2 regions of the Lysobacter soyae genome follow, and region 1 is predicted to be linked to the other one. Evidence: predicted binding sites of a transcription regulator. Region 1 holds the regulator's gene; the other holds the start of a gene.

Region 1 (5,899 bases):
ATCCGGGAGGGCGTCGATTTCCCTGACGGAATAGCACGGGATTTGATCGATCACGCGGGACTTGGGATCACTGCGTGTCACCAAGGCGACGATGTCAAACCCGGGATGATCCGCGGCAATCCGATGAATGGCTTTGCCCATGCGGCCGTTGGCACCGTGAATCACAACCCGAGTCTTGTTCATGCCGTTCACCCGACCATGCGGTCCCAGAAGCCCTTAACGCCATCCATGAAGGTACTGTGTTTCGGTGAATGGCGTCGAGCACCTTCTCCCACAAACGTCGCTTCGAACTGTTCCAGCAGTTCGCGCTGCTCGGCAGTCAAATTGACCGGAGTTTCCACAACGACCCGACAGTAAAGATCTCCCTCACTGCGACTGCGCACGGATTTCACGCCCTTGCCGCGCAAGCGGAAAACCTTGCCGGTCTGCGTCTCTGCGGGAATCCGGATTTCGGCGTCGCCTTTCAAGGTGGGCACGCGAACTTCATCGCCCAACGCCGCCTGCGAGATCCGGATCGGCACATCGCAATGCAAGTCATCACCGTCGCGTTCGAAAATGGCATGCGGGCGGACGCGAACTTCGACGTACAAATCGCCCGCGGGCGCGCCGGCGGGTCCTGCCTCACCTTCACCACTCAAGCGGATCCGATCACCGGTATCGACACCGGCCGGCACTTTGACATCCAGTGTTTTTTCGTCATGGATGCGTCCGTTGCCGTGGCAGGCGCCGCAAGGATTGACGATGACTTGCCCGCGTCCATGGCACTGCGGACAGGGCTGCTGCATTTGAAAGATGCCCCGTTGCATGCGCACCTGACCCATGCCGTTACACCCGCTACAGCGCTCGATCTTGCCATCGCTGGAGCCGCTGCCTTTACAGGTACCGCATTCGAGCAAGGTGGGAATTTCGATTCGCTTCTCGACACCCGCGACCGCATCTTCAAGGTCGAGCTCCAGGATGTAACCGATGTCGGCGCCGCGACGCGGACCGCGCGAACCGCCGCCACCGCCGCCGAAGATGTTGCCGAAAATGTCACCGAAAATATCACCGACATCGTGGAATTGCGGGCCGCCACCGCCGCCCATGCCGTGTTCGAAAGCGGCATGCCCGTGCGAGTCGTATGCCCGACGCTTCTGCTCATCGGAGAGAACGTCGTAGGCTTCCTTGCATTCTTTGAACGCGACTTCCGCCGTGGCTTCATTGCCACGATTACGGTCCGGATGGTGTTTGGCTGCCGCGCGGCGATACGCCACTTTCACTTCATCGGACGTCGCCGTCCGTGAGATACCCAGCACTTCGTAATAATCACGCTTGCTCATGGAACTATCCAAAATCGTTCAATCCTGATACGAAAACGGAAAAGCCGGTTGCCCGACTTTTCCGCTTCGGTTTTTCATCGGAGCGACAACTTACTTGTTGTCGTCTTCTTTGACTTCGGTGAACTCTGCATCCACCACGTCGTCCGAACCTGCCGAGCCGCCTGCACCCGCCTCGGCCCCCGGTTGCGGGCCGGCATTGGCTGCGGCAAACAGCGATTGTGCCACTTCTTCCAAGGCTTTGGACTTGGCTTCGATTTGCGCCTTGTCGTCACCTTTCATTGCCGACTCGACGTCGGCGATTGCGGCTTCGGCACGGCCGATCAGATCACCCGGCACCTTGTCACCGTTGTCCTTGATGGCCGTGCGCACCGCGTGCACCAAGCCGTCAGCCTGGTTGCGCGCCGCGACGAGCTCTTGGAACTTGAGATCTTCTTCGCGATGGCTTTCGGCATCTTGGACCATGCGTTGGATTTCTTCATCCGACAGACCCGAACCCGACTTGATTTCGACCTTTTGTTCCTTGCCGGTCTTCTTGTCTTTGGCGGTCACGTGGACGATACCGTTGGCGTCGATGTCGAAGCTGACTTCGACCTGCGGCATGCCGCGCGGCGCCGGTTCGATACCGGTGAGATCGAAACGTGCCAAAGATTTGTTGTATGCGGCTTGCTCGCGCTCACCTTGCAAGACGTGCACCGTCACCGCCGACTGGTTGTCTTCGGCCGTGCTGAAGGTTTGCGAAGCTTTGGTCGGAATCGTGGTGTTTTTCTCGATGATTTTGGTGAACACGCCGCCCAAGGTTTCGATGCCCAACGACAGCGGGGTCACGTCCAACAACAGCACGTCTTTGACATCGCCGGCCAACACGCCACCTTGGATCGCGGCACCGATCGCCACGGCCTCATCCGGGTTGACGTCCTTGCGCGGTTCCTTACCGAAGAATTCCGTCACTGCTGCTTGCACCTTCGGCATGCGCGATTGACCGCCGACCAGGATGACTTCAGCAATATCGCTGGTCTTCAAGCCCGCGTCGTTCAAAGCCACTTTGCAAGGTTCAATGGTGCGCTTGACCAACTCATCCACCAAGGCTTCGAGCTTGGAACGGGTGAGCTTGATGTTCAAATGCTTCGGACCCGAGGCATCTGCGGTCACGTACGGCAAGTTGACATCGGTTTGCTGCGACGAAGACAGTTCGATCTTGGCGCGTTCCGCCGCATCCTTCAGGCGTTGCAGCGCCAGCGGATCCTTGCGCAGGTCGATGCCCTGCTCTTTTTGGAATTCTTCGACGAGATAGTCGATCACGCGCATGTCGAAATCTTCGCCGCCGAGGAAGGTGTCGCCATTGGTTGCGAGCACTTCGAATTGCTTTTCACCATCGACGTCGGCGATTTCAATGATCGACACGTCGAAGGTGCCGCCACCGAGGTCGTAAACGGCAATTTTGCGATCGCCACCGGCCTTGTCCAAGCCATAGGCCAATGCGGCAGCGGTCGGTTCGTTGATGATGCGCTTGACGTCGAGGCCGGCGATCTTGCCCGCATCCTTGGTCGCTTGGCGTTGGCTGTCGTTGAAGTAAGCGGGAACCGTGATCACCGCTTCCGTCACCGTCTCGCCCAAGAAGGCTTCCGCCGTTTTCTTCATCTTTTCCAGCACTTTGGCCGACACCTCTTGCGGCGCCATGGTCTTGCCATCGGCGATGGACACCCACGCGTCGCCGTTGCTGTGCTCGACAATCGCGTACGGCACCAAGCCGAGGTCTTTCTTGACTTCCGCGTCGGAGAATTTGCGGCCGATGAGGCGCTTCACCGCATAGAAGGTGTTTTTCGGGTTGGTGACGGCTTGGCGCTTCGCCGAAGCGCCCACCAGCACTTCGCCGTCCTTGGTCCAAGCGACGATGGAAGGTGTGGTGCGGTCACCCTCGCTGTTTTCAATGACGCGTGCCTTGCCGCCATCCATCACTGCAACGCAGGAGTTGGTCGTGCCGAGGTCGATGCCGATGATCTTAGCCATGTGTATGAATCTCCGAAAATTGAATTTTTGTGCGGAACGCGCCGCGATGATCACTAAATGGGGCTGGCTGCCCGCGCTTCAAGGCTTTCCGCATCAATCCGCTTGCGCGACCACCACCATCGCGGGGCGCAGCAAGCGATCATTCAGCAAATAGCCCTTTTGAAAGGTTTGAACGACGGTGCCCGGCGCGACCTCTGCGCTCGCGACTTGGCTGACCGCGTTGTGATGTTCGGGGTTGAAGGCGTCACCCGGTTGCGGCGCCAACACGACCAGGCCGTTGCGTTCGGCAACGGCGTGCAATTGCTTGAGCGTCAGCTCGAGGCCTGCCCGCAAAGGACTTTCACTCGAATCCGCGGCAAGCCCCGCCTCGAGGCTGTCGAACACCGGCAGCAGGTCGGCCAGCAGGCGTTCGTTGGCAAACCGCCGGGCCACCTCGATTTCACGCGCCAAACGTTTGCGTTGATTTTCCAAATCGGCACGTTCGATCAGCGATTGCGCCTTCAATTGTTCGACTTCGGCTTGCAAGGCTTCAACCGGGTCGAGCGCGGTGTCGACGTCTTGCGCATCGGGACCCACACCGTCCACGGGATCGTTCTTGGGGTTTTCCGGGGTTTCAATCATAAGAATGTCCAAAGCAGGCTCGGAATACTGATGCGCCTGACATGTGGACGATCAAAAATTTTTCAAGGGCTAGCGCCCGCCGATACGCTCGGAGAGTACCAAGGCCGTGGCTTGCACCAAGGGAATCACGTTGGAATACGCCATCCGGCTGGGTCCGATGACGCCCAGCACACCCAACACCTTTCCGTCCGGGTTTGAGTAAGGCGTCGCCACCACCGACATCGCTTCCATCGGCGCCAAGCCGGTCTCTTCGCCGATGAAGATTCGGACGCCCTCCGAGTGCAAGGTGCGTTCCAGCAGCTGCAGCATGTCGCGCTTGCGCTGGAATGTCTCGAACAAACCGCGCAATTGAGCCATATCGTTGAGATCATCCACAGCCATCAAATTGATCTGCCCGGCCACGTAGACATCCAACGAGGGCTGTTCGTGCTCCTGCACGGCAATTTCGGCGAGTTCGAGCGCTTTCTGCATCCAGTCCTGAACGTCGTCGCGGGCTTGCCGTAATTCGGCCACCAAAATGCGGCGGATATTTTGCAGCGGCACGCCGGCAAAATTCTGATTCAAATAATTGCCGATGAGTTCGAGTGTTTTCGGATCAAATGTCGTAGACGTACGGATCACGCGGTTCTGGATTTCATGGTCCGGGAAGACCACGACGGCGAGGATTTCGTCCGGCCCGAGACCGACAAACTCGATGTGCTTGAAGGTTTCGTTGCTGCGCTTTGGCGCACTGACCACGCCGACGAAATTGCTCATGGCAGACAGCAACTCACCCGTGCCGCTCAAGAGATCGCTGGTCGGAACATCTTTGGGCAATCGCTCACGCAACTGCGAAACGTCCCTTTCCTGAAGCGTGTCGATTTGCAGCAACGAATCCACGAACACGCGGTAGCCCTGAGCCGTGGGAATCCGTCCTGCAGACGTATGCGGTGAGACCAGCAGGCCGATGTCTTCCAGATCCCCCAGGATATTGCGAATGGTCGCCGGACTGATGTCCAGACCAGCGCATTTGGCCAAGGTTTGTGAACCGACCGGCGAACCGTGGTGAATGTATTGACCGATCAACGCCCGCAACAGTTGTCGCGAACGCAAATCAAGGTCAGGGAGTGCGGAATCGATCGCCATGCATTCGATATAAGGCCTCGGCGACAGCCTTGCAAGCACCGAATCAGGATTGTCCGATACCTCAATCCGACCCCTGTCTCACTTTCGGCGACGACAGACTTTAGAATGCGCGAATGCTCACCAGTCTTAGCATCCGTGACTTCGCCGTTATTTCCACCTCCGAACTCGAGTTCGCCGAGGGAATGACGGTCATTTCCGGTGAAACCGGCGCTGGAAAGTCCTTGCTGGTCGACGCGCTCGGCTTCTTGTCGGGTGTTCGCGCGGATGCGGGCATGGTGCGTCACGGCGCGGATCGCGCCGAGTTGAGCGCCACGTTTTCCCTGTCCGATTCGCCTGCGGCGGCAAGCTGGCTCAAAGCCAATGCCATGGATGAAGGCGATGAATGTTTGCTGCGCCGGGTCTTGCGCGCGGACGGCGGTTCGAAGGCATGGATCAACGGTCGCGCGGCGACGCTCGGGCAGCTCGGTGAAATCGCGCGCCTGCTGGTGGAAATCCATGGCCAACACGCACAACAACGTCTGCTTTCCAAACCCGACCAACTCGTCCTTTTGGATGATCTCGGGCAGCACGAATTGCAGCTCAATGCGGTGTCGACCCACGCGCTGGCTTGGCGGGCCGCGCGCAAGTCGCTGGATGCGTTGACCGAACGCGGTGACGTCGAATTCCGCAAACAGGCCCTTTCCGAAGCGCTGGAAGCGCTGGATGACGCCGTGATCGATCCGTTGGCGCAAGAAGCGCTGATGTCGCGGCACAAGCGAATGAGCCATGGCTCAGAATTGATTGACACCTGCGGCCATGTTGCCGCCGGGCTAGAAGGTGATGAATCC
Region 2 (5,899 bases), 740 kb from region 1:
GATTCAACACGAAAACGGCGGGCACCGGCATCGGTCTGAAAAATATCCGCGAGCGTCTGCGCTTGCGCTTCGCCGGCGCCGCCAGTTTGTCAGTCATTGCCAACTTTCCTTCGGGTGTTGCCGCGACCTTGATGGTTCCCGCGTCGGCCGACCCGCAAAACGGAGACAGCGGTCATGCATGATCCCAACGTCGCCAGCACACCAACTTGTGTGGTGGCCGAAGATGAAACCTTGTTGCGACATGCATTGGTGTCCGAGCTCGCGCGGGCTTGGCCTGGCCTCTCAGTCGTCGCCGAATGCGAAGACGGCGCCAGTGCCTTGGAAGCGATTGCGGAACATCGTCCCGACGTCGCCTTTCTTGATATACGCATGCCCGGCCTGACCGGCATGGAGGTCGCCGCCGCTGCGGCTGAAGCCAGCCCCGAAACGCATATCGTGTTTGTCACCGCGTACAACCAATACGCGATCGAGGCGTTTGACCAAGGGGCGGTCGACTATTTGTTGAAGCCGGTTCAACCGGAGCGACTCGACGCCACTGTGGCGCGGCTGCAAGCGCGGAGCACACAGCCGGATCTTGCCTCACTCAAAGCATTACTCAAGCGCCTGGATGCGGCGCCCGGTGCAGCGGGTACACCGGAGCCGCTGACCTGGCTCACGGCCAGTGCCGGCCGCGAAACGCGTTTGGTTCTGGTCGAAGACGTCGTCTATTTTCGTGCCGACCAGAAGTACACCACGGTGGTGACCGCGGAGGGCGAATCCCTCTTGAGGACGCCGCTGCGGGAATTGTTGCCGCGACTGGATCCGAAAGTCTTCAAACAGATCCATCGCTCGACCATCGTCAATATGCGCGCCATCGCCGGCGTGATTCGCGATGAATCGGGCAGAGGCACCGTGCGTCTTCGCGGTCGCGACGAAACACTGCACATCAGCCAACCCTTCATGACCTTGTTCAAGACCATGTAAGACGCCGCGCGTCTTCGGAGAAATGACATGAACGCGATCGCACAACTCTTTGCCTTGGCACAATTTCTGTTGACGCTGGCCGGTTGTTCGCCCGGCGCCACGGAATTCAGCAACAAAATTTTGAGCACCCAGGGCGCGACCCTCTACAGCACGGCTGCCGACAACGAAGGCGAGGCGAAATTTGTCTGCCGCGAAAGCAGCAGCGGGCAATGCCATTACACCTTGTATGCGTCAGCCTGCACCGATGCCGAGGCGTGCAAGGAGAAGCCGTTGCAGACCTTCGTCCTGCAGCGGGGTGAATCAAAAGCATTGCGCGGGATCGCCAAGTTCCATCCTTGCGTGGCCTTGGATGCGAAGCCGGTGGGGCCGGATTGCCGGGAATTGATGCCATGACAAGCGCAGGCAAACTGCATTATTGATCTCGTCTGCGAAGCGCCCTCATCCGGCCCCTTTGGGGCCACCTTCTCCACTTTGTGGAGAAGGGAGGAAAAAGAAAACCCCCGCGATGGATTGCGGGGGTTTTTGTTTTGCGGTGTTGCTTGAAGCGTTGGGGCTGGATTAGAAATCCATACCGCCCATGCCGCCCATGCCACCGGCGCCCGGCATGGCCGGTTCGTCTTTCTTCGGCGCTTCGGCAACCATGGCTTCGGTGGTGATCATCAAGCCGGCGATCGACGCTGCGTTTTGCAACGCGGTGCGGGTGACCTTGGTCGGATCCAAGATTCCGGATTCAACCATGTCGACGAATTCACCGGTCGCCGCGTTGTAACCGAAGTTACCCGTGCCTTCTTTCACCTTGTTCAAGATGACCGACGGTTCTTCACCGGCGTTGGTGACGATTTCGCGCAACGGTGCTTCCATCGAACGCAAGGCGATTTCGATACCGTGGTTCTGGTCTTCGTTGATGCCCTTCAGACCCTTGATGGCCGTCAGTGCACGCACCAAGGCGACACCACCGCCCGGAACGATGCCTTCTTCAACGGCAGCGCGGGTGGCGTGCAGCGCGTCTTCAACGCGAGCCTTCTTTTCCTTCATTTCGATTTCGGTGGATGCACCGACCTTGATCACGGCAACGCCGCCGGCCAACTTGGCCACGCGCTCTTGCAGTTTTTCACGGTCGTAATCCGAAGAAGTTTCTTCGATTTGCGCCTTGATTTGCTTGATGCGCGCTTCGATGCCCGTACCTTCGCCGGCACCATCGATGATGGTGGTGTTTTCCTTCGACACTTGCACCTTCTTGGCGCGGCCGAGGTCCTTGATCGTGGCCTTTTCAAGCGACAAGCCGACTTCTTCCGAAATCACGGTGCCGCCGGTGAGAATGGCCATGTCTTCCAACATCGCCTTGCGACGGTCGCCGAAGCCCGGTGCCTTGACGGCGCAAACTTTGACGATGCCGCGAATGGTGTTGACGACGAGCGTTGCGAGGGCTTCGCCTTCCACTTCTTCGGCAACGATCAACAGCGGCTTGCCGGCCTTGGCCACGCCTTCGAGGACGGGGAGCAAGTCACGAACGTTCGAGATCTTCTTGTCGTGCAAGAGGATGAACGGGTCGTCGAGTTCTGCCGACATCGATTGTTGGTTGTTGACGAAGTACGGCGACAGGTAGCCGCGGTCGAACTGCATGCCTTCGACGACGTCGAGTTCGTTGTCGAGACCCGAACCTTCTTCAACCGTGATCACGCCTTCTTTACCGACTTTCTTCATCGCGTCGGCGATGATGTTGCCGATCGATTCGTCGGAGTTGGCCGAGATGGTGCCGACTTGGGCGATTGCCTTGTCGTCGGTGGTCGGCTTGCTCATCTTCTTGAGTTCGTCGATGGCAGCGGCGACGGCTTTGTCGATACCGCGCTTGAGGTCCATCGGGTTCATGCCGGCGGCCACACCCTTCATGCCTTCGCGGATCAGCGCGGCAGCCAGAACGGTGGCGGTGGTGGTGCCGTCACCGGCGTTGTCGGAGGTCTTGGAAGCGACTTCCTTCACCATTTGTGCGCCCATGTTTTCGAACGCATCGGCGAGTTCGATTTCCTTGGCGACGGACACGCCGTCCTTGGTGATGGTCGGGGCGCCGTAGCTCTTTTGCAGAACAACGTTGCGGCCCTTCGGACCCAGCGTGGCCTTGACGGCGTTGGCGAGCACGTTGACACCGCGCACCATGCGCGAACGTGCGTCTTCACTAAAGCGAATATCTTTTGCAGCCATGATCTTGATTCCTTATCTAAATGCTTGAGTGAACAATCAGCCGACGATCGCGAGGATGTCGTCTTCCTTCACAACCTTGTATTCGGTGCCTTCGTGCTTGTAGGCGCTACCGGCGTATTGGCCATAAATCACCTTGTCGCCGACCTTGACGGTCATGGGACGGGTGTTGCCGTTGTCAAGCGCCTTGCCCGGGCCGACGGCGACCACTTCACCTTTGGTGGGCTTTTCTTTGGCGTTGTCGGGGATCAGGATGCCACCGGCAGAGAGTTCTTCGGCTTCGACAGGCTTGACGACGACGCGGTCGTAGAGCGGCTTCAGGTTCATGGATATACTCCGCAAGTTATTGATTGGTATGAAAAAACATGCCGATTTTAGCAGTCTCATGTTGAGAGTGCCAATCTCGGCGGAACGGCCCCCCTCACAGGGATGCCTATGTAATGGGGCCTTCGTTTGCCCTTTCAAGACCCTCAGGAAAAGAATGTTTTCCCGACCGCGCACCGGCCGGATTTCCTTTGGGCAGGGCGCCGATCGGGTGCTAGGCTCCTCGCCATGAAATCCGTTCAAGACGCCGCCAACGACTCCGCGCTAGATGTGTTGCGCAGTGTTTGGGGCTATCAGACCTTCCGGGGGCGCCAGCACGCCATCGTCAACCATGTCGCCGCCGGCCTCGATGCCTTGGTGCTGATGCCGACGGGTGGCGGAAAGTCACTGTGCTATCAAGTCCCAGCCCTCCTGCGTCCGGGCTGCGCCATCGTGGTCTCTCCGCTGATTGCCTTGATGCAGGATCAGGTCGAAGCGCTGCACCAGCTTGGCATTGAAGCGGCGTATTTGAATTCAAGTTTGCCGGCCGGCGAGGCGTATGCCGTTGAGCAGCGTTTTGTGTCGGGCGATTTGAAACTGTTGTACGTGGCACCCGAACGCTTGTTGACGCCGCGTTTCTTGGACCTTGTCGCGCGCGCGCCGGTGTCTTTGTTCGCGATTGACGAAGCCCATTGCGTGTCGCAATGGGGGCACGATTTCAGGCCCGAGTATCGACAGCTGACGATGCTGCACAAACGTTGGCCGTCAATTCCACGCATCGCGCTGACCGCCACCGCCGATCCCGCCACACAAGAGGAAATCATCGAACGCTTGCAATTGGATGATGCCGAGCAGTTCTCCAGCAGCTTCGACCGACCCAACATCCGCTACACCATTGTCGAGAAAAACGATGCACGCCGGCAGTTGCTCGACTTTCTCGACGGGCATGCCGGTGAGTCCGGCATCGTCTATGCGATGTCCCGGAAAAAAGTCGAAGACACGGCCGCGTTTTTGCGAAGCAAAGGCTATAACGCCTTGGCGTATCACGCCGGCATGGATACGGAAACGCGCGCGTTACATCAGCGCCGGTTTTTGCGCGAAGACGGCATCATCATGGCGGCGACCATCGCCTTCGGAATGGGCATCGACAAGCCGGATGTCCGATTTGTCGCCCACGTGGATCTGCCGAAATCGGTCGAGGGCTATTACCAAGAAACCGGTCGTGCCGGCCGCGACGGCGAACCAGCCGAAGCGTGGATGGCCTATGGCTTGGGTGATGTCGTCAATTTGCGCAAGATGATCGAAAGCTCCGAAGCGGATGATTCGCGCAAATGGATGGAGCGTCGCAAGCTCGACAGTCTATTGGGCTACTGCGAAACGCTGGGCTGCCGTCGCCAACGCTTGCTGGCAAGCTTCGGCGAAGTGATGGCCAATCCTTGCGGGAATTGCGACAACTGCCTCAATCCGCCGGAAGCTTGGGATGCCACCGAACCCGCACGGATGGCACTGAGTTGTGTCTACCGTTGCGGTCAACGCTTCGGTGCCTCCCACCTGATTGATGTGCTGCGGGGCGAACGTACTGAACGCATCCTCCAGTTGGGTCATGACACCGTCAGCACCTTCGCCATCGGTCGGGATATCGATTCGAATACTTGGCGCAGTATTTTTCGCCAATTGGTATCGCACGGATATCTGGAGACCGACACACATGGCGGTCTGCGGTTGGCAGAGGCTTCACGTACGCTCTTGAAGGGCGAACAAACGCTGCAATTGCGCCGCGAGCAAGCGCGAGTCCGCCGTCAGCGACGTGCCGCACTGTCGAACCCGAACTCGCCGGATGCCTGGATGTCCGCCGATGCCCGCCTCTTATTTGATGCGCTGCGCGCATTGAGAACCGAGTTGGCGCGCGCCCAGAGTGTGCCGCCCTACGTGATCTTCCACGACAAGACCCTGCGGGAAATTGCCACCTCCCGGCCCGAAAGCCTGTCTGCCCTAGGGACCATCGAGGGCATCGGTCCGAGAAAATTGGCGGAATATGGCAATCAGGTGCTCGACCTGATTTCGGCGAATTGAACGCGAAGGTGAATGAACCATCAGGACGCTGGCAGGTCGAAGCCTGCGACGCGTGAAGCGCCTCCTTACAATGGTCGAATGAACCGAATTGCACGTTTGAGTTGGAATCCGCGCCGCGACAACGGGCGCGCCACCGGTGTCTTGCACTGGGTTTGTGCCTTGCTTTTGGCATTTTCGGCCGCCGGCGTGTCGGCGCAGACGACGCCGCAGGATTTGCCGCCGGTCGACAGTGTTTTCAAACTTCAGACGGAAGCCGGCACTGATGGCAGCGTTCATCTTCGCTGGACGATTGCGCCTGGCTTTTATCTTTACAAGCACCAATTCAAGTTCAGCACCACCGCACCCGGCGTGACCTTAGGCAATG

Evidence for each region. The regulator HrcA, encoded in region 1, represses chaperone genes, less so after heat shock. The targets are predictions, from matches to a motif close to TTNGCACTCNNNNNNNNNGAGTGCNAA.
Region 2: a site for HrcA is predicted at 3,534-3,560, ahead of groES (co-chaperone GroES). Genes of this name have one in related genera too.

What each region holds. Positions count from the first base shown of each region.
Region 1 is NZ_CP080544.1:1,250,722-1,256,620, forward strand. Features, by position in the region: gene dapB (4-hydroxy-tetrahydrodipicolinate reductase) at 1-183, opposite strand, end outside; gene dnaJ (molecular chaperone DnaJ) at 189-1,319, opposite strand; gene dnaK (molecular chaperone DnaK) at 1,410-3,326, opposite strand; gene grpE (nucleotide exchange factor GrpE) at 3,420-3,947, opposite strand; gene hrcA (heat-inducible transcriptional repressor HrcA) at 4,017-5,066, opposite strand; gene recN (DNA repair protein RecN) at 5,186-5,899, shown strand, end outside.
Region 2 is NZ_CP080544.1:1,989,301-1,995,199, forward strand. Features, by position in the region: gene H8L67_RS09625 (sensor histidine kinase) at 1-182, shown strand, start outside; gene H8L67_RS09630 (LytR/AlgR family response regulator transcription factor) at 175-963, shown strand; gene H8L67_RS09635 (hypothetical protein) at 991-1,356, shown strand; gene groL (chaperonin GroEL) at 1,522-3,162, opposite strand; gene groES (co-chaperone GroES) at 3,199-3,486, opposite strand; gene recQ (DNA helicase RecQ) at 3,712-5,535, shown strand; gene H8L67_RS09655 (protein-disulfide reductase DsbD family protein) at 5,614-5,899, shown strand, end outside.